4 regions of the Mesorhizobium sp. B264B1B genome follow, and region 1 is predicted to be linked to each of the others. Evidence: riboswitches for the same ligand, from Rfam matches in the RefSeq annotation. Region 1 holds a riboswitch; each other region holds the start of a gene.
What was found. A riboswitch is a leader RNA that binds a small molecule or an ion and turns the genes downstream of it on or off. The one in region 1 is predicted to bind cobalamin.
Positions count from the first base shown of each region.

Region 2: another riboswitch for cobalamin. It lies ahead of bluB (5,6-dimethylbenzimidazole synthase); the one in region 1 lies ahead of LB547_RS06495 (ABC transporter ATP-binding protein).
Region 3: another riboswitch for cobalamin. It lies ahead of LB547_RS01020 (DUF1636 family protein); the one in region 1 lies ahead of LB547_RS06495 (ABC transporter ATP-binding protein).
Region 4: another riboswitch for cobalamin. It lies ahead of LB547_RS01185 (CbtB domain-containing protein); the one in region 1 lies ahead of LB547_RS06495 (ABC transporter ATP-binding protein).

Region 1 is NZ_JAIUIS010000002.1:546,990-552,269, reverse strand. Features, by position in the region: gene LB547_RS06505 (Gfo/Idh/MocA family protein) at 1-556, opposite strand, end outside; gene LB547_RS06500 (LacI family DNA-binding transcriptional regulator) at 738-1,763, shown strand; cobalamin riboswitch at 1,826-2,035, shown strand; gene LB547_RS06495 (ABC transporter ATP-binding protein) at 2,292-3,080, shown strand; gene LB547_RS06490 (ABC transporter substrate-binding protein) at 3,120-4,067, shown strand; gene LB547_RS06485 (FecCD family ABC transporter permease) at 4,076-5,095, shown strand; gene LB547_RS06480 (MarR family winged helix-turn-helix transcriptional regulator) at 5,224-5,280, shown strand, end outside.
Region 2 is NZ_JAIUIS010000005.1:174,349-179,628, forward strand. Features, by position in the region: gene LB547_RS12390 (MFS transporter) at 1-692, opposite strand, end outside; gene LB547_RS12395 (TetR/AcrR family transcriptional regulator) at 813-1,418, shown strand; gene bluB (5,6-dimethylbenzimidazole synthase) at 1,464-2,216, opposite strand; cobalamin riboswitch at 2,265-2,445, opposite strand; gene LB547_RS12405 (histone deacetylase family protein) at 2,567-3,493, shown strand; gene LB547_RS12410 (exodeoxyribonuclease VII small subunit) at 3,497-3,748, shown strand; gene LB547_RS12415 (DUF2277 domain-containing protein) at 3,847-4,113, shown strand; gene LB547_RS12420 (pirin family protein) at 4,154-5,074, shown strand; gene dxs (1-deoxy-D-xylulose-5-phosphate synthase) at 5,152-5,280, shown strand, end outside.
Region 3 is NZ_JAIUIS010000001.1:218,548-223,827, forward strand. Features, by position in the region: gene LB547_RS01010 (cobaltochelatase subunit CobN) at 1-696, opposite strand, end outside; gene cobW (cobalamin biosynthesis protein CobW) at 713-1,765, opposite strand; gene LB547_RS01020 (DUF1636 family protein) at 1,768-2,214, opposite strand; cobalamin riboswitch at 2,252-2,456, opposite strand; gene LB547_RS01025 (winged helix-turn-helix domain-containing protein) at 2,486-3,685, opposite strand; gene LB547_RS01030 (NADH-quinone oxidoreductase subunit A) at 4,019-4,384, shown strand; gene LB547_RS01035 (NuoB/complex I 20 kDa subunit family protein) at 4,375-4,956, shown strand; gene LB547_RS01040 (NADH-quinone oxidoreductase subunit C) at 4,961-5,280, shown strand, end outside.
Region 4 is NZ_JAIUIS010000001.1:251,800-257,079, forward strand. Features, by position in the region: gene LB547_RS01170 (DUF1624 domain-containing protein) at 1-852, opposite strand, end outside; gene LB547_RS01175 (MFS transporter) at 1,084-2,283, shown strand; gene LB547_RS01180 (aromatic ring-hydroxylating oxygenase subunit alpha) at 2,287-3,456, opposite strand; cobalamin riboswitch at 3,591-3,787, shown strand; gene LB547_RS01185 (CbtB domain-containing protein) at 3,823-4,002, shown strand; gene LB547_RS01190 (CbtA family protein) at 4,018-4,815, shown strand; gene cobU (bifunctional adenosylcobinamide kinase/adenosylcobinamide-phosphate guanylyltransferase) at 4,808-5,280, shown strand, end outside.

The sequences.
Region 1 (5,280 bases):
CCATGTAGCGGGCGGCGTCGAATGTATGGATCGCCATGTCGAGCAGCAGCACATGGCGCATGCCTTCGCGGAAACCGCCGAAATGCGGCGCAATGAAAAAATCGGCATGGATGCTGGTCGCAGCGCCGATGGCGCCGGAGCCGAGGAAGCGCCGGATGCGCCGGACGTTGGCGACGTAGCGGCGGTTCTGCACCACGGCATGGACGCGTCGCGCGCGCCGCGCATCGTCGATGATGGCGCGCGCATTGTCCGGGCTGTCGGCCAGCGGCTTTTCCGTCAACAGATGACAGCCATGGGCAAAGGCCGAATTCGCCACGGCGCGACGGGCGGCAGGCACGACCACGTCGAACACCGCATCGGGTCTGGTCTGGGAGAGAACGACGTCGAGATCGGTCCCGATCGCGACCCCGGCGAGGTCGTATTCGCGTGCCCGCTGGCGCGCCCTGTCGGCGTCGAGGTCGACGAGACCGACGATCTTGACGGCAGGGGATTGGCTGATGGCCTCGAGCCAGGTTTTGCTCATGGCTCCGCACCCGACCAGGACGACGTGCATCATCCAGCGCTCCTCCGGCCAACCCCTCCTGGCTGGCACCCACGGCAGTCCGTAAATGACTTCCGTAAACGTTTACGATGACACACCCGATGGCATATATTGTCAATCGGATTTGTACCGTCGGCTCTGAAACGCCTTGGCCGCACGACCGGCTGGTGCTAGCCAGAAGCAGGAGGGGGAGGTCTTGGCGTCCAGCATTCACGATCTTGCGCGGCACCTAAACATTTCGATCGGTACAGTCTCGCGCGCGCTTAACGGGCGCGCCGACGTGAACGCCGAGACACGCCAGCGCGTGCTCGAGGCGGCCCGGAAGCTCAATTATTCACCGAACCACTCGGGCAGGAACCTACGCCGCGGCACCACCCATGCCGTGGCTTTCATGCTGCAGCCGCATCCGGGCGACCAGCAGTATGGCGAGCCGTTCTTCATTCCGTTCCTCACCGGACTGCAAGCGACATTGGCCGAGTGCGGGCTGGACCTGATCATCGTCATGGGCGCGCCGGCGGATTATCAACAGGAGCGGCTGCGCCGCGTCGTCGAGACGCGTCGTGCCGATGCCGTCGTACTGGCCTGGACGCGGCGCGAGGACGATCGCATCGACTATCTGAGCAAGGCCGGCTTTCCCTTCGCGACGCTCGGCCGAAGCCGGTCCGGCGACGACAGCTATCCCTCTCTGGATCTGGATTTCGAGAAGGCGGGCGCCGATGCGGTCGACCGGCTGGTTGCGCGTGGCCACCGCCGCATCGCCGCCATCCGGCCGTCGCTTGACCTGAATTTCGGTTATCTGTTTCTGGAGGGTTATTGCAAGGCGCTGCGGCGGCACGGCATCGAAGTCGATCCCGGCCTGATTGTGGACGGTTTTATCAACGAAGCCGGTGGCTACGCGGTGACACCGCAAGTCATGCGGTCGAAGGATCCGCCGACCGCGATTATCTTCAACAACGACTCGATGGCGCTCGGCGGCTGCAAAGCGCTCGCCGAAATGGGGATCAAGCCCGGGCAGGATGTCGCGGTGATCGTCATCGTCGACACGCCGCTCTGCCGTTATTTCTCGCCGGCGCTGACCGGCTTTCGTCCGAGCCTTGACCCGATGGGGCGGCGGCTCGGCGAAATCCTGCTCGCCTCGCTCCCGGCTTTCGCCGGCGCGAAAGGGCCAGAGATCATTCGCGAGGTCTGGCCGCTGGAACTGGTGGCGCGCGATAGTGATTGACCACACGTTTGTATCGTTATAACAGAACATGCATCGACCTTGCCTCGACGCTGCCTGCATCCTAGGCTGCGACTCGTGATGGTCCCCGCGCCGCAAGGCGAGGGGTGAAAAGGGAACATGGTGAGGCCCGTTTTTCGGGTCGAAGCCATGGCTGCCCCCGCAACTGTAAGCGGCGAGCAAAATCCGAGAAGCCACTGGCCGGCAAGGCTGGGAAGGCAGGATGGCGCAACGACCCGCGAGCCAGGAGACCTGCCATCTGCATGGGTTGACCGGACGGGGTGTGCCGGGAGGAGACGCGGGGTTCGGTCTTGTCGACCGGTTCAAGCCAGCTTCCTTCCGTCGCCATTTTTGAAAGTGACGGAAGTTGGACGGCTCCATCGATCGCATTCACTGCATTCCCATGCATCGCATCATCGTGTGCACGCTTTGCCGCGATATCGCCACCGAGGTGAATTCAGGCCAGCGTCCGGCAGGATTGGCAAGCAAGACGCTGGCCCGTATTCCGGCGGGCCCTGCAAGGAATTGCCCATGACCGCGCCGCTTCTCGAGGCCCGCGACCTGGCCGCGGCGGCGGATGGCCTGCATCTGGTGCATCCGGTCAGCCTTTCGGTGGCGGCGGGCGACCGTCTCGCCATCATCGGTCCCAACGGCGCCGGCAAGACGACATTGCTGCGCATGCTGTCGGGCATGCTGCGGCCGAGTTCGGGCGAAGTGAAGCTCACCGGGCGCCTGCTGGACAGGATTTCGACCGCCGAGCGGGCGCTGCACATCGCCGTCGTCGGCCAGACCGATCAACCGGATCCACGGCTGGCGGTGATCGATTATGTCGAGCTCGGCCGGGTTCCGCATACCGGCCGCAGGCACAGGAGCGAGGAACGCGACATTGTCGTCGAGGCGCTGCGCCGGACCGGGCTGTTGCCGCTGCTTGGCCGCACCATCGGCTCGCTGTCGGGCGGCGAGCGCCAGCGCGCCCAGCTTGCCCGCGCCATCGCACAGGAGCCGAAGATCCTGTTCCTCGACGAGCCGACCAACCATCTCGACCCGCGGGCGCGCAGCGAGTTGCTCGAACTGGTTGCAGGCCTCGGCATGACCGTGATCGCGGTGCTGCACGATCTGGCGCTGGTGACGCCTTTCGCCACCAGGGTCGCGGTGATGAGCCATGGCCGGTTGCATGTGCTGGCGCCGCCACGCGAAGCACTCACTCAGCAGCTGATCCGCGAGATCTTCGGTGTCGACGTCTTTAGGTTGCGCCACCCGACGGAGGACCGCGAGCTGACGGTGTTCGAGGTTCCGAACCGTGCCGCGCCATCTTCGTGAGCGCAGATCCAATTCCCGTGCAACGAAGGAGCAACATCCGTGAAACGCCTTGCCGTATCTCTTGCCTTCTCCCTGCTGGCCTCTACGGCCTTCGCCTTTCCGGTGACGGTCGACAGCTGCGGCAAGTCGCTGACCTTCGACGCGCCTCCAAAGCGCGCTGTCATTCACGATCTCAACATGGCCGAGATGGCCTTCGCCCTGAAGCTGCAGCCGTCGATCGTCGGCCTGACCGGCATCACCGGATGGTACAAGGTCGGCCCCGAATTTAAGGCCGAGCAAGGCTCGATCCCGGAACTGGCGCCCAAATATCCGACGCTGGAAAACCTGGTCGCTGTCGAGCCCGACTTCTTCTTCGCCGGTTGGTACTACGGCATGAAGCCGGGCGGCGAGGTGACGCCCGATACGCTGGCGCAACACGGCATCAAGACCCTGGTGCTGACGGAAAGCTGCGTCCATCTCGACAAGAACCGCCCCGCCGCTTCGATGGACCTGCTCTATGGCGATGTCGAGAAGCTGGGCAAGATCTTCGGCAAGGAGGCCGAAGCGGATAAGCTCGTCTCCGGCTGGAAGGCGCAGCTCGCCGAAATCACGGCCAAGGTCGGCGCCCGCAGGGGAACGCGCGTGTTCCTCTATGATTCCGGCGAGGACAAGCCGTTCACATCAGGCAAGTTCGCCATTCCCAACGCCATGATTTCCGCGGCCGGCGGCGACAACATCATGGCCGACATGGACACCAGCTGGGGCAACACGGATTGGGAGACGGTGGCCTCGCGCAATCCGCAATTCCTCATCCTGCTCGACTATCAGGATGGCGGCGGCTACCGGAAGCTGCTCGATTTCCTGAAAGCGCATCCGGCAATGAAGGAGACGGACGCGGTCAGGAACGAACGCTTCGTGGCGCTTCGCTATGCCGAACTGACACCCGGGCCGGCCAATATCGACGCGATCGGCAAGATTGCCAGGGCGATGCATCCGGAAGCGTTTTAACCGGGAACATGACTTTGCGGCACAAGGCATTCGTATTGGCCATGACGGCGGCCGCGTTGGCTATGGCCGCGCTCGCGCTGCTATCGATCGCCTATGGTTCGACGATGATCCCGCTGGGCGACGTCGTTGCAGCACTTGGCCATGCGATCGGATTGAAGGGGCATGACGTGTCCGGCCCGGTCGGCAGGATCGTCGTCGACCTCAGATTGCCGCGCACCATCCTGGCCATCTGTCTCGGCGGCGGCCTGGGCGTGGTCGGCGCGCTGTTGCAGACGGTGACGCGCAACGATCTTGCCGATCCGTTCCTGTTCGGCCTCTCGTCGGGAGCCGCCGCCGGCGCTGTCTCCGTCATCACCGTCTTCGGCGACAGTTTCGGGATCTGGACGCTACCGATCGCCGCGTTCACCGACGGTATTCTGGCGGCTTGCGTTGTGCTTTTGCTGGTTGCGCGGGTGAGGGGACAAGGCCCCGAACGGCTGATCCTCGCCGGACTTGCGGTCTCCTTCATGTTCACCGCATTGACCAATTACCTGGTCTTTGCCGGTGACCAGCGCGCCGCCCATTCGGTGCTGTTCTGGACGATGGGCGGGCTCGGCCTGGCGCGGTGGGACAATATCTGGCTGGGTGCGCTTGGGGCCGGCACGATTGCGGCGTACGGGCTGTGGAATCATCGCCGGCTGGACGCTTTCCTGGCCGGCGAAAATGCCGCCGAAAGTCTTGGCGTGCCGGTGGCGCGAATGCGACGGACGACGTTTCTGGTCGCCGCGTTTTCGACCGCGATCCTGGTTTCGGTCGCCGGCGTCATCGGCTTCGTCGGCCTCATGATCCCGCATCTGTCGCGGCCGCTGGCTGGTACGCTGCATCTGCGCCTGATCGTAAGTTGCGCGCTGTTCGGGGCGGTGCTGTTGCTGGCAAGCGACCTTCTGGCGCGCACATTGCTGCCGCCGCAGGAACTGCCGATCGGCATCATCACCAGCTCGCTCGGCGCCTTCTTCGTTGTCACCATGCTGATCCGCAACCGCTTGTAATGGGTGTCGCGGCGGCCGAAATCATCGGACGCAGCCATGATTGTGCTGCACGGCTGCCATGCACGTTTGCCGGCTTCTGGAACAATGCCGGACTTGAATGATAAGCACGCTTATTATATATGCCACTCATGGTTTCCGAAGGCGTAGACAGATTGGGATTTTTGATCCACGACGTGCAGCGGCTG
Region 2 (5,280 bases), on a different contig from region 1:
GTCGTCGCGAAGGTCGCGCCGATGAAGATTAGGGCGAAGGTGATGATCTGTACCGGCCGCAGGCGGATTGCCGAGCCAGTCGAACCATGGTCCACCGGCCGCACTTTCGGCTCGGTCGATCGCTGCAGGATGAATGCTATCGAGCCCAAAGCGAGAAACAACGTGCTCGCCAGCATGCCTGCTTCCGGAAACAGCGCCGCACTGAGGCCCACCGACAGCGACGCGCCGGCGATATAGACCAGTTCGTCGGCCGCCGATTCGAAGGCGAAGGCGGTGTTCATCTCCGGCCGGCCGCGAAAAAGCTCGGTCCAGCGCGCGCGCACCATTGCCGGCATGCTGGGCATGGCCGCTGCCAGCAGCGCCGACACGAACATTGTCCATACCGGCCAATCCTGATTGGCCGACGCAATCAGCAGCAGGAATGCCAGCACGGAGATGATGGTGGTGGGCACGACGATCCATGTCTGGCCGAGGCGGTCGACCAGCCTGGAGATCTGCGGCGCCAGGAAAGCGTTGGCCAGCGCGAATGTCGCCGAGACGGCACCCGCCAGCCAGTATTCGCCACGCGTCTGCGACAGCATCGCCACGATGCCGATCGGCGCCATGGCGACCGGCAGGCGCGCCATGAAGCCTGCAGCGGCAAAGCCCTTGGCGCCAGGGGCTCGAAAGATCTCGGAATAGGGGTTCTGCATGGTCCGTTCCTCGACAAAAGGCGATTCGGAAATTACATACGATGCGTATGAATACTAAATAGATCATACGTCGCGTATGTCAATTGGCATACGTGACGTATGTGGATAAGGCCAGAAGAGATGCACAAGCCCCGCAGGGAAATGATCGCCGAAACGCGCGCCAAATTGATTGCCGCGGCCCGGCATGCGTTCGGAACGATCGGTTATGCCGAGGCATCGATGGATGATTTCACCGCATCGGCCGGGCTGACGCGCGGTGCGCTCTATCATCATTTCGGGGACAAGAAGGGGCTTTTGCAGGCGGTTATCGCCGAGATAGACGCCGAGATGGCGGCACGGGTGAATGAGGTTGCAGCGAAAGCACCGACCCGCTGGCAAAGCTTCGTCGACGAATGCACGAGCTACATCGAAATGGCGCTGGAGCCGGAAATCCAGCGCATCATGTTTCGGGACGGTCCGGCCGTGCTGGGGGATCCCGCGCAATGGCCGAACGCCAATGCCTGCGTCGCGTCGATGACCGATCACCTGACGACGCTGCAGGGCGACGGGGTGGTTGTCCCGGGCGTAGACCCCGAGACCGCGGCACGGCTGATCAACGGGGCGAGCAGCCAGGCGGCGCAGCGGATCGCCAATTCGAACGACCCGGAAGCGACGTCGAAGACCGTGGTGGCGGCATTCAAGCAACTGCTCGAAGGATTGTTGAGGAAGGATGCCGGAGCCGCCTGACGACGGCAGGCCGCCGGCAGCGCGCTGCGCATGCCATATCGGCAATCAAATCAAGGGTTTGTCAGACTTTTCGCATGTTGCCGCCTTGAGGCGTGCGATCGTTGATTTGAGCGGAACTTCGCCCTGTCCGCAAAACGTCTCGCTCATGATCAGCTCGGGCAGCGGCAGCCGCCGCCCCCAGCCATGTGTTTCGAGGTCCGGTTTCGGCGCGAACTCCGAGACACGGCCGACACAGAGATAGGCCACCGGCGTCACATGCCCGGGAATCGACAGAAGGTCTTTCAACGCCTGCGCCTCGATAATGCTGACCCAGCCGACGCCGACGCCTTCGGCGCGCGCCGCCAGCCAGAAATTCTGCACCGCGCAGACCGTGCTGTAGAGATCCATCTCGGGATTGTGCCAGCGTCCCAGCGGCGAACCCTGTGAGCGTCGGCGGTCGCAGGTGATACAGATATTGAGCGCGCTTTCGCAGATGCCTTCCAGCTTGAGCTTGCGGTAGAGCGCCCGCCGCTCTTCCTCGATCGCCGGCAATTCCTGCTCGCGCGCCGCGAGGAACAGGTCGCGCACCTGTTCCCGTCGTTCGGTGCCACGAATGACGATGAAATTCCATGGCTGCATGAAGCCGACCGATGGCGCGTGATGGGCGGCAAGCAGCAGCCGCGCCAAGACCTCGTCGTCGACGGCCTCTGATGTAAAATGGCTGCGAACATCGCGCCGCGTGAACATGGCGCGGTAGACCGCATCGCGCGCCATCTGGTCGAATCCGTCACCCACGGGGATGGTCATATTGTCCGGCATCGCTTGTCCCCTTGCGATTGCAATCAACTGCCGTCCGCCTGACCATGCGGATGACGATGCCTGCCAGGCCGGTCTTCTGGCTCGGGATCAACCCGCATCCGGCGCCTTCCCGTCATCGACAGTGGCATTTACCGGCGCGGTCCCCCTTACAGCGTTGGGCACGCCACGGTATCAAACCGTGTTCCCGATTCTCCCGCTCGCGGCGGGCACCAGGCAGTGGCCGGGACTTTACGACGAAGCCCCTGCGCCGCCAATCCCCGCGGCGACGCGAATGGACGCAGGCGCGATTTTCCCCAGCCATCAGGCCGCAACGCATGGCCATCGCCGCGCCGGGGCACTAGATAGGGGGCATGGCCACTCGTCTCTACACCCATCCGATCTTCCTTGAGCACATCACGCCGCCCGGCCATCCGGAGCGGCCGGACCGCTTGCGCGCCATCGAGCGCGTGCTCGACGACGAGGCTTTTGCCGCGCTCGACCGCCTCGAGGCGCCGGAAGGCGACGAGGCCACCATTCTCTACGCGCATCCCGAGGATTTCGTCGAGCGGGTACGCGCCGCCATTCCCGAGACGGGCATCGCCCGCATCGATGCCGACACAACGGCCAGCCCGAAGAGCTGGCAGGCGGCGATCACCGCGATCGGAGCCGCCAACGCCGCCGTCGACGACGTCTTTGCCGGCAGGGCAGACAACGTTTTCGTCGCCGCCCGGCCGCCCGGCCATCATGCCGAGAAAGCGACCGCGATGGGCTTCTGCCTGTTCAACACGGCGGCCATCGCCGCACGTTATGCACAGCGCAAACACGATATCGAACGTGTCGCCATCGTCGACTGGGACGTGCATCACGGCAACGGCACGCAGGATGTTTTCTGGGACGATCCGTCCGTGCTTTATTGCTCGACGCACCAGATGCCGCTCTACCCCGGCACCGGAGCAAAGAACGAAACCGGCGCCGGCAACATCGTCAACGCGCCGCTTGCGCCGCAGACCGGCAGCGAGGCGTTCCGCGATGCCTTCCTGTCGCGCGTGCTGCCCTCGCTCGACAATTTTGCACCCGACCTGATCATTATTTCGGCCGGCTTCGATGCGCATCATCGCGACCCGCTGGCCGAGATCAACCTGACCGAGGATGATTTCGACTGGGCGACCGGCCAACTCATGCAGCGCGCGGCGCGCCACAGCGGCAACCGGCTCGTCAGCCTGCTCGAGGGCGGCTACGATCTGCAAGGATTGGCATTTTCGGTCGCCGCCCATGTCGGGCGACTGATGAAAGGATGAATGATGGCTGGTGAAACCAACGAAGACGTCAAGGCGATGAGCTTCGAACAGGCTCTCGACGCGCTGGAGAAGATCGTCGATGATCTGGAGCGTGGCGATGTGCCGCTCGACCAGTCGATCAGGATCTACGAGCGCGGCGAGGCGCTGAAGGTGCATTGCGACCGGCTGCTGAAGGCGGCCGAGGACAAGGTGGAGAAGATCAGGCTGTCCCGCGACGGCAAGCCGGTCGGGACGGAGCCGCTGGACGCGGATTGAGGCACGCAGCCGTCTCTCTGGTTTTTGACATGATCATGATTGAGGATAGAACGCGTCCCGATTGAAACGGCTCCAGGACAAGAGGAGATACGGAAGCGATGTGCAGAAACATCAAGACCCTGTTCAATTTTGATCCGCCGGCGACCAACGACGAGGTGCGCGATGCAGCCCTTCAATTCGTTCGCAAGCTGAGCGGAACGACGCGGCCTTCGAAGCAGAACCAGCACGCATTCGACCATGCCGTCGAGGCCATCGCGGCGTCGGCGCGCGAGCTTCTCGATTCGCTTGAAACCAACCAGCATCCGCGCAATCGCGAGGAGGTTGCGGCCAAGCTGCGGGCGAAGGCGGCGATCCGCTTTGCCTGATCTGGCCAAAGCAGCCATCGGCCGCTGACAAGGAGAGTTCATGAGCTTCTTTCCCGGGAAGGATCCTGAAGCCGGCGATGCCTTTGCCAGCGACCAGATCGAATTGATGGTCATTCCGAACGCCAAGGACATTGGCGGTTTTCAGGTTCGCCGCGCCTTGCCGACTGCCAAAAGGCGGCTGGTCGGTCCCTTCATCTTCTTCGACCGCATGGGCCCGGCCATCCTGCGTGCCGGTCAGGCGCTCGACGTCCGGCCGCATCCTCATATCGGCCTGTCGACGGTCACCTACCTGTTCGACGGCAGGATCAGGCATCGCGATTCGCTCGGCACCGAGATGGTGATCGAGCCGGGTGACGTGAACCTGATGACCGCCGGCCGCGGCATCGTCCATTCGGAGCGCACGCCGGAAGAACTGCGCGGCGCGCCGATGTCGATCTCGGGGCTGCAGACATGGTTGGCGCTGCCGGACGGCAAGGAGGAAGTGGCGCCGGTTTTCGAAAACACCGCTGTCGCGCGGCTTCCCGACATCGACGCGGAAGGCGTCAGCGGCCGCATCGTTATAGGCGATTTCCAGGGGCTGCGTTCCCCGGTGCGAGCCGATTCCGAGACGCTCTACGCCGACCTCAGGCTGGCGCCCGGCGCCAGCGTGAAAATCCCTGCTGACGCGGAAGAACGCGCCATCTATACGCTGGAAGGCGAGGTCTCGATTTCCGGCGACGTGTTTCCGGCGGAACGGCTTCTGGTGTTCCGGCCCGGCGACGAGATCGTCGTATCCTCACAGGCTGGTGCCCATTTCATGCTTTTCGGCGGTGCCTCGCTGGGCTCGAAGCGCTACATCTGGTGGAATTTTGTCTCGTCCTCCAAGGAGCGCATCGAACAGGCCAAGCAAGAATGGAAGACCGGCCGCTTCGACATCGTTCCCGGCGATGAGGAAGAGTTCATTCCACTGCCGGAAGGCTGAGGAAGTCGACGACGGGGCGTGCCTTTCGCGTCATTTGGCAGGCATTTACTTTCGCCTGCCGGCGGCCTATCCCGCGCATGAACAGAAGCTTGGGCCTACCCGTGAACGCAACGCCGCATACGCCGCTTCTCGACAAGGTCCGCATCCCGGCCGAGCTGCGCACGCTTTCCGAAAGCGAATTGCCGCAACTGGCATCGGAGCTTCGC
Region 3 (5,280 bases), on a different contig from region 1:
AAACACATCCTTTTCTGACGCAACAAAAGAGGAGCCGGCTTTGATGACAGCTGATCTCCCCCCTCGCAGGCGAGATGTCCGGTATGACAGAGGGGGGTGTGACGGAATGCCGACATTCGATAAGTCCGGCTTCTCCACGACTCCGCGCCCCGGCTCATAAAACCCGGCTTTCGGCACGCTTACCGGCTCGGCAATCTCGCCATCAGACCCCGCCAACCGCGCCAGCCTGCGCACCAGCGCGCTCATATTGGCCGGGCCGCCCTGGCGGAAATAATTGAGCAGCCCGTCCAGTTCCTCGCGCGGCAGCGTCGAGGCTTCGATCAGCCTGATATCCTCGTCGTGGCTTTCACCGGGAAGCAGTGCCAGCTTTATGCCGCGCTCACGGGCAACCACGGCCAACTGGTCGCAGCCGTAGCGCCACCACTCGTAACCGCCGAGAATACGCACCAGAATGACTTTGGCGTGACGGGCGACGCTGTCGATCCAGAGGTCGACGGACATGGGGTGGCGCAGGTCGCGCAGCGCGGCCAGCCGCATCGTGGGCAGCCGATCGGCGTCGCCTTTCCAGGCCGCTGCCAGTCCGGCCAGGTCGCTGTCCGTGAAGGACAGCGCCACCATTTCCGCCGGCGTCTGCCGCAGATCGACCGGCTCGGCGAGATCGTCGAGCGAGGCGGATGTGGTGGTGAGGATGTGCATCGCGGTCGGTGTTGCCTCAGCCGGCGAGGATATGCTCGATCGCCGGGCGGTTCAGCCCCTTGAGGCCGATGACGACCAGGCGCGAGCGGCGGTCGTCGTCAGCCGTCCAGGCGCGGTCATAATAATGATTGACGCGCGGACCGACCGCCTGCAGCAACAGCCGCATCGGCTTGCCGCCGACCTCGACGAAGCCTTTCACCCGCAGCACGTTCTCCTGTTCGGCGGCGGTGGCGACGCGCTTTGCCAGGTCGTCCGGGTTGGCGATCGAGGGGATGTCGACGATGAACGTATCGAAGTCGTCGTGCTCGTGGTCGAAGGCGCCGTCATGATGGGACTTGCGGTTCTCGATGTCGTCCTCGACGGCGAGGCCTAGCCCGAGCAGCACAGACGGATCGACCTTGCCATGAGCCGTCGGCACGACCTTCACGGCGCGGGCGGAGTGTTCGCCAATGATGGCGTTGGCGCGAGCCGAACCTGCGGCATCCATCAGGTCGCTCTTCGACAGGATGATGAGGTCGGCGCAGGCGATCTGGTCCTCGAACACCTCCTCGACGGGGTCGTCATGGTCCAGTGTCTGGTCCTGCGCGCGTTGCGCCTGCAGGGCGTCCATGTCGTTGGCGACGCGCCCCTCGGCGAGTGCCGGACCGTCGACCACGGCGATCACGCCGTCGACTGTCACCCGGCTCTTCACCGTCGGCCACTGGAAGGCCTGGACCAGCGGCTTGGGCAGAGCCAAACCTGAGGTCTCGATCAGGATGTGGTCGACTTTCGGCGTCAGCGACAGGATCTGGTCGAGCGCCGGGACGAAATCGTCGGCGACGGTGCAGCAGATGCAGCCATTGGCCAGTTCGACGATGTTTTCCTCCGGGCAGGTGTCGATGCCGCAGCCCTTGAGGATCTCGCCGTCGATTCCGATGTCGCCGAATTCGTTGACGATGATGGCGATCCGCTTGCCGCCCGCGTTCTCCAGGAGATGGCGGACCAGCGTGGTCTTGCCGGCACCCAGGAAGCCGGTGACCACGGTACAGGGGACGCGGGAGAGAGTGGCGGCGGAAACTGCGGCGGTCATGATCAGTCCTTCAGCATGTCGAGGGGAGGAATGCGGGCGACGAGGCCGCGCTTGAGGGAATCCGGGCGACCACGCCACGGAATGAGGCCGTTGGTCGAAGCGGCGAAGAGTTTCGCGCCGGTGACGAGATCGGCGCCGCTGGCGATGTTCAGGTCGCCGAAGACATAACTCCAGCAGCCGTCGCGAAGAATCGCGGCACTGAGACGGCGCTTGCAGTTGCCGAGGCATTCGACGGTGCGGACACGGACATTGTCGGCCGTTGCGGCTTGGCGCGTATCTTGAGCCAAAACTTCGCCGGCGCGGGGATGGGCATCGGAACCGGTCTCGTCGCGGCAGGAAGCGCAGATGATGACAGTGACGCCGGCCAAGGCGTCGCTATCGCCAGACAAGTCGCTATCGCCAGACAAAATGTCCGCTGTTTCAGCCGGGAAACTGCTGTCGCGTTCCAAATCGGGCTCCTTGCCCGGAAAACCCGCCGGGCGATCGGATTCTTATGTCTCAGACGGCAGGTCTCCTGGCTCGCGGGTCATCGCCTTCGTGCCGCCTTCCCGGGACCGTCCCAGTGGTTTTCGGCCTTGGCTCGTCGCTTACAGTTGCGGGGACAGCCGCGGATTTGAAATCGAGATTTCGCACCGCATTCCCTCTTGGCTCCTCCCTTTGCCGAGAGGAGACCGTCTGGAATGGATTTAGGCTCTTGCAGGCGGCGGTGTCAACGCGCGTCTACGACACGGCAATGTCGGCGAGCGGCTGCCCAAGGTCGCCGGCGGGCGTAACCTCGATCCGTTCGAGGCCGAGCCAGCCCTGCATCTGCGTCAATTCCTGGAAGAGTTGCGCGGCGGTTTCAGGCGGCGCGCCGGGCTCGGCATAGGCCGCGTGGACGCGTAGCACGCTGGCCGGCCGGTCGGCCTTGAGGTCGACGCGCGCCACGATCCTGTCGCCGAGCAGGAACGGCAGGACGTAATAGCCGTATTGCCGTTTTTCGGCAGGGGTGTAGATTTCTATGCGGTAGTGGAAATCGAACAGCCGCTCCGTGCGCGAGCGCTCGAAAACGACCGGATCGAACGGCGCCAGCAAGGCGCGGGCCTCGATTTTTCGTGGAATACGGGCCTCCTTATGGAGGTAAGCCGGTTTGTTCCAGCCCTCGACACGCACCGGCACCAGCTCGCCTGTTTCAACCAGCTCCTCCAGCCGGCCCTTCATGTCGGCCGGCGACAGGCGGAAATAGTCGCGCAGGTCGCTTGCTGTCGCGACGCCATGAGCGCGGGCGGATATCCGCAGCAATTCCCGATGCGCGTCCTCGGCAGACGGCACCGGCAGATCGAGGATCGCCCGCGGCAGTACGCGCTCGGGCAAATCATAGAAGCGTTCGAAGCCACGGCGGTGCGCGGTGGTGATGCGTCCTGCCCAGAACAGCCATTCGAAGGCATGCTTGGCGTGGCTCCAGCCCCACCAGCCGCCGGACCCTTTCTGGCCTTCGAGCGCGGAGGCGGCGATCGGGCCGCGCTCCGCGACCTCGCGGTAGATCTCTTCGATATAGGCGGCGTGCTCGCGGCCCCATTTGGCGAGACCCAGATACATTTCATCGCCACGCTCCGCGCGCTGCATGCGCCAACGCATCAGGGGATAGGTCTCGACCGGCAGGAAGGAAGCCTCGTGCGCCCAGTATTCGAAAACCGTGCGCTTGCGCGTGACGGCGGCGTTGTCGAGCAAGGCGAACGGGTAGGGGCCAAGGCGCGAGTAGAGCGGCATGTAGTGAGCGCGCACCACCGCGCTGACGGAATCGATCTGCAGCAGGCCGGTGCGCGAGAGCACGCGGGCGAAGTGGCGTCGGTCGGGCGTGCCGGCGGGGCGGGGATCAGTGAACCCTTGGGCGGCGAGCGCGATGCGCCGGGCCGTGGCAAGCGAGATCTTTTCCTTCATTCGGATGCGACTCTGATGGCTTGTTGAGCGTCGTTCGGACGGTTGATTCCGGCCATGCTAGCAGGGTTTTGGCGGCAACTCTGTCAGGAGAGAAAAGTGGAGTAAAAAGCGAAGGAAATCAAACAGGAGCGGATCGGACCAGTTTCTTCCCTTCTGCCGTCCAGGCCAGTGTTTTGAACAAGGTTTGACTTGCTTCGCCGGAAGCGCTGCGCTAACCCTCGCCGCGTTGCAGCAAAGGCCCCTTAAAACGGTTCAGCGGTTAAACTGTCACGCTTCCGCAATAGGGTCTGGTGCTGTAATCAAAATGGATTGGCGCCAACGGAAAGCCGCAGCATGAACGCACTTCTCAGTTCGTACCTGCCCATCGTCCTGTTTATCGCAGTGGCGGCGGCTGTCGGCGTCGCGCTTATCGTGGCGCCGTTCCTGGTGGCCTATCGCAATCCCGACCCGGAAAAGCTTTCCGCCTACGAATGCGGGTTCAACTCGTTCGATGACGCCCGTATGAAGTTCGACATCCGCTTCTACCTGGTGTCGATCCTGTTCATCATCTTCGACCTGGAAGTGGCCTTCCTGTTTCCGTGGGCGGTGTCGTTCTCGAAAATCGGCATGCTCGGTTTCTGGTCGATGATGGTGTTTTTGGCGGTGCTGACCATCGGCTTTGCCTATGAATGGAAAAAAGGAGCGCTCGAATGGGATTGAGCGACAGTTCCGGCACGCTCGTCGCGCCGAAGCCCAAGGGTCTGATCGATCCCAATACCGGCAGGCCGGTTGGGTCCGATGATCCGTTCTTCCTCGAAATCAACAACGAACTCGCCGACAAGGGCTTTCTCGTCACCTCGACCGAGGCGCTGATCACCTGGGCGCGCAGCGGCTCGCTGATGTTCATGACCTTCGGCCTCGCCTGCTGCGCCGTCGAGATGATCCACACCTCGATGCCGCGCTACGATTCGGAGCGGTTCGGTGTTGCTCCTCGCGCGTCTCCGCGCCAGTCCGACATCATGATCGTTGCCGGCACGCTGACCAACAAGATGGCCCCGGCGCTGCGCAAGGTCTACGACCAGATGCCGGAGCCGCGCTACGTCATCTCGATGGGCTCCTGCGCCAATGGCGGCGGCTATTACCACTATTCTTATTCGGTGGTGCGCGGCTGCGACCGCATCGTGCCGGTCGACATCTATGTGCCCGGCTGTCCGCCGAGCGCCGAAGCGCTGCTCTATGGCATTCTTCTGCTGCAGAAGAAGATCCGCCGCACCGGCACGATCGAACGGTAAATCCATGGCCGCATCCCTGAGCGAACTGTCGACCTATCTCGGCGAAAAATTGATTGGCCGCGTCAATGAAGCAGTGTTCGCCTATGGCGAACTCACCATCCATGTCGAACCGCGCGATCTGATCGAAGTGGTGACTTTCCTGCGCGACGATCCGCGCTGCCAATTCATCTCGGTCATCGATGTCTGCGGCGCCGATTATCCGTCGCGGGCCAAGCGCTTCGACGTCGTCTATCACCTGTTGTCGCCGAAGCAGAATGTGCGTATCCGCATCAAGGTGCAGGCCGACGAGGAGACGATGGTGCCGTCGATCACCGGCGTCTATCC
Region 4 (5,280 bases), on a different contig from region 1:
ACAATAGCTCGAACAGAACTTGCTGTCGCGCTGCTGCTCGCACGAGATCTGGCAGGTCTTGAGAAAGTTCACCTGCGGGGTTTCGACCTTGGCCGGCATTACTTGCGAGAACAACCAGACACTGCCGATCAGCAGCGGCTGATGGATCAGGTAGAAGGCCAGGCTGTGCCGGCCGATGAAGACCAGCGGGTTGGACCAGCGCCCGGGCGCCACATCCGCCAGGCGCGCCAAGACGCCGAAGCGGGAGGCAAGCTTGGTCGCTCCGAGGCCCACAAGCACCGCACCGAACCACGGGAACAGCGGGACATAGTCGTTGGAGTGTGGGTTGACCGCGGAAAGACCGACCCACCACAGCCAGGGGTGATCGAATGATTCCAGCCGAAAATAGAAGGGAATGGCGATGACCGCCGCGGCGATCGGCAGTGTAAGCAGCGCCGGCAGGCGCAGGAATGCCAGCCCGAGCAGGCTCGCCAGCGCGATCTGGTGCAGGATGCCGAAGAAGATCCACCCGTCCGGCGTGGCGATACGGGTGGCGACCGAAATGGCGATCGCCGCTCCGGCGACCATGGCGAAGCGTCTCCAGAAGCCGTTCCAGCGGATCTCTTTGCCATGGGCGAGATACAGGCTGACGCCGACCAGGAACAGGAAGGTCGAGGCGATGCAGCGAGCATAGAACTTCCACCAGCCGAAGGCGGTCAGGCCGGGATCGGTGTAGCCGAAGAATTCCAGGTCCCAGGTGAAATGGTAGCTCGCCATGGCGATCAGCGCGATGCCGCGCAGCATGTCGATGGCGACGATGCGCTTGGTCCTCGGCAACTCCGCGGCGGGCATGGTCGGCGTCTGGATGCTCATGGTCTCGCGATCTGATTCAGCCCCGCACGAGGACTATCACGGTTACGCCGGACAAAAGAAGGCCGTGAGCTTCGATACAGACAGTCAGCCGGCGCTGCATGAGGCACCCCTTTAGGCCAGCACCGGAAAGCCTTTGACCGGCTTCGTTTTTATCCGGGGCACGTCGGTTTCCTGTTACCGGTCGCGAACTGATGGCCGCAGATTGGCTGCTGATTCTGCTTTGGGGAAGCAATGTCCACGCATGTGCGCCATCCGATCTGGCTACCGGCCCTCAAGGCCGCGGATGCCCGCACCTTCGCCTCGCTCTACGCGGTCGAATCCTTCGCTCGCGCCACGGTGTCGAGCGTCATCCCGATCCAGGCCTACGAAATCCTCCACAACGAGCAGATCGTCTCGATCCTCTACACCATCGTGGCGATGCTCGGCCTGTCGGTGACCCTGTTCATGCCGATGCTGATCCAGCGCTTCGCACGGCGCTGGGTCTACACGGCGGGCGCCTGCCTGCTGGCGATCGGCTCGTTGTTCTTCGTCACGCATACGCTCGCCGGGCAATTGGCCGGTATGCTGTGCCGTGTCATGGGCGCCAGCGCGCTGTCGATCACGCTCAACCTCTACATCATGGACCACATCCGCAAGACCGATTTCATGCAGGCCGAATCGCTGCGCATGGCGTGGTCGATGTTTGCCTGGACGGGTGGGCCGACGCTCGGCATCTTTCTCTACACGCGCTTCGGCATCTATGCCGCGCATGGCGCGGTCGCCGTATTCGCCTTGGCCCTGCTGGCGTTGTTCTGGACCTACCGGCTCGGCGACAATGCCTCGATCCGGCCGGGCAAGACGCGCCCGGTCAACCCGCTGGCCAATATCGGCCGCTTCGTCGCGCAGCCGAGGCTGAGGCTGGCCTGGCTGATCGCCTTCGGCCGCTCCTGCTTCTGGACGACATTTTTCGTCTATGGCCCGCTGTTCATGGTCATCACCGGTGAGGGCGAACTTGCCGGCGGCATTCTGGTTTCGGCAGGCAACGCGCTTTTGTTCATGGCGATTTTCTGGGGCAAGGCCGGCAAGCGCTTCGGCGGCCGCAGGACCATGACTTTTGCCTATTTCGCCATGTCGGTGGTGCTGCTGGCGGCGGGTGCCGTCGGCGAAAGCGCGCCGCTCGTCACCGGCGCCTTCCTGCTGTGCGGCGCCTTCTTCACCATCGCGCTCGACGCGCTGGGCTCGACCGCCTTCATGCGCTCGGTCCGCTCTTATGAGCGGGCGCAGATGGCTGCGGTCTACCGCACTTATCTCGACTTTTCCGAACTGACGCCGCCGCTGGTCTACTCGGTGGTGCTGGCCTTTTTCGGACTGGGCTCGGTTTTCGTCACGCTCGGCCTGCTTGCGGCGGTCTGCGGTTATGTCACCTGGCGGTATCTGCCGAAGTCGCTGTGAAGCTTACGGCACAAGCGCAGCATGTCGTTCGCGTACCCAATCGTGGAAGCGGTGGAGGTCGTACTCCTCCGGCATCAGCACGCCGGCCTTATGGCGCATGGAGCGCAGCCCTTTCTGGTTGACCTCGCAGATCGCGGCATCCTCCTCCAGCACCTGGGTGCCGAATCCGACGATGTTGTCGATGTCGGTGGCGGCGAGCGCGTCGGGCGCGAACAGCCATTCGGCGGTCAATTCGGTCTGCTCGGGGCCAAGCGGCACCAGCCGTACGGACCTGACATAGTCGACGTGGCCGACGATGAACATCGAGGGCAGGCTGGTGGCGTAGGTCTGGCCGGCGGCGTGCTCGGCCGGCGTCAGGCCCGAAAAGACCGGCCCATGCGCCTGGCCGTCACGTGACCATGTTTCGGCACCCGCCCGCAGCCCGCCGGAAAATTCCGGCGCGTCATTGTCGGCATGGCGGGTCCATTCGGGGTCGTCATGCCGGCCCATCAGGCCGCGGCCGTAGATCGGCACCAGCCGCGACAGGTCCTTGTGGACGCCGGGGCAATGCAGGCATTCGTTGAAGTTTTCCCAGAAGATCTTCCAGTTGCAGTTCATCACCTTGCGCAGCACATGGCCCGATACCAGCGATTCCAGCGGCCAGTTGCCGAGATCGCCGGAGGCCGGGTCGAAGGATGAGTGCGCCGAGCCGGCGGCATCTTCCGCGAGATTGACGAAGACGAAGCCGCGCCAGACCGACAGCGCGACGCGATAGAGCGGATGGTCCGCCTTGTCGAAACCTTCGGGCAGCGTTTTCGATGGCACGCGCACGAGCTCGCCGCGCAGCGAATAGGACCATGCGTGGTAGGGGCAGGTGATCAGCCGCGCCTTCAGCCGCCCCTCGCGTTCCTGGCAAAGCTGCGAGCCGCGATGCCGGCAGGTGTTGTGGAAGGCGCGCAGTTCGCCGGTATCGTCACGCAGCACGACGATCTCCTGGCTGCCGACACGGAAGGTGCGGAAAGCCAGCGGTTGGGCGAGATCAGCTTCACGGCAGACGAGCAGCCAGTTCCTGTACCAGATGGCGTCGAGGTCGCGCTGGTAGGCCGCCGCATCCCAATAGGCCGAGGACGGCAATGTCGGCTCGGCCCGGGTGAGGCCGTTATAGGGGGCGTGCTGGCTCTGGACGGGCTGCATGGCTGGCCTCCTGTGAGGATGGCAGCCGACACCCGGCCACGGAAATTGTCAATTGCAGCGGAGCAAGCGGCCGGACGGCGCTAAAGCGCTTGTCGCCGTCGGAATTTGGTTTGCCGGATGCGGCGATTTTCCCTATAGTCACCTTCGTCGTCGGTTCCGATTGGAGCCAAGAGGGAATGCGGTGCGGGCAGATTTGTTGCCCAATGCCGTGGCTGCCCCCGCAACTGTGTGCGGTAGTCCTCTCCATATGCCACTGAAGATTTTCTTCGGGAAGGTGGGGAAGGGCGCTGATCCGCGAGCCAGGAGACCTGCCGGCGACAGGAAACTGACTTCGATGCCCTCGGGTGGAGGGTGAAAGGACAAGACATGAATACCGCTTCCGTCTCCCTCGGCGCCTCCATCTCCTCGCAGTCGCGCCTCCTGCAGCTCGCGCTCGCGGCGCTGCTCGGCGTTTTCGTCGTAGGCTTTGTCGGTTTCTCGCATATCGACGCGGTCCACAATGCCGCGCACGACTATCGCCACTCGATGGCGTTTCCCTGCCACTGATAGGGATTTGACATCATGAACCTGTTTCGCAACGTCGTGTTCATCGCGGCGATCGCAGGGCTCGTGGCCGGTGTCGTTCTCGCCTGCATGCAGGCCTATGCCACCGTGCCGTTGATCCTGAAGGCGGAAGTCTACGAACAGGTCGGCGGCGGCCACCACCACGACCATACCGCACCGGCCCCGACCGACAACAACGCCATGAACTCTGCCGCCCCGGCGGGCAATGCCATGAGCTCCGCCGCGCCGGCAGCCGCTGAAGCTGTTCCGGCTGAAGAGGAAGGCTGGGCGCCGGCCGACGGCTTCGAGCGTTTCGCTTTCAGCGTGCTTGCCAACATCGTCACCGGCATCGGCTTCGCGCTGGTCCTGGTCGCGGTTTCGGAATTCGCCGGCGGCATCGGCAACTGGCGCCAGGGCGTGTTCTGGGGACTGGCCGGCTTTGCCGTGTTCACGCTGGCGCCGGGCCTCGGCCTGCCGCCGGAACTGCCGGCCATGCCTGCCGCCGAGCTTCTGCCACGCCAGATCTGGTGGACGGCGACGGTGGCGGCGACGGCGATCGGCCTTGCCCTGATCGCCTTCCGCAAATCACTGCCGCTGGCGATTCTGGGTGTGGTGTTGATCGTCGCGCCGCATATCGTCGGCGCGCCGCAGCCCGACAGTTTCGAGACGCCGATCCCGGAAGGCCTGCACCATCAGTTCGTGGTGGCGGTGACAGTGACGAACCTGGTGTTCTGGCTCGTGCTGGGCGCTGTCGTCGGCGTGGTGCGTGGACGCTTCACCGGCAGCGCGACGAGCCTGCGCGACAGCTTTGCCTGATCGCGGAAGACTGACCTTCATCATCGGCGGTGGGCGCTCCGGCAAGAGCGCCCCCCCGCCCCCCCCCCCCCCCCCCCACGCCGAAACGCTGATGACCGCCTTGCCTTCGCCATGGGCCTACATCGCCACGGCGCAACCTTATGACGACGAGATGCGGCAGCGCATCGCGTTGCACCGGTCGCGGCGCGGCGAGGGCTGGACGACCATCGATGCACCGCTAGACCTTGTCGGTGCACTCGAGGCCCTACCGGAGGACCAGCCGGTGCTTGTCGACTGCCTGACGCTCTGGCTGACCAATCACATGCTGGCCGATCATGATGTAGAGGCCGAATGTCGGCGGCTGGCTGACATGCTGTCGCGGCCGCGCGGACCCTGGTTCGTGGTATCCAACGAGGTCGGGCAAGGCATCGTGCCCGACAATGCGCTGGGGCGCCGGTTCCGCGACGCCGCCGGCCGGCTCAACCA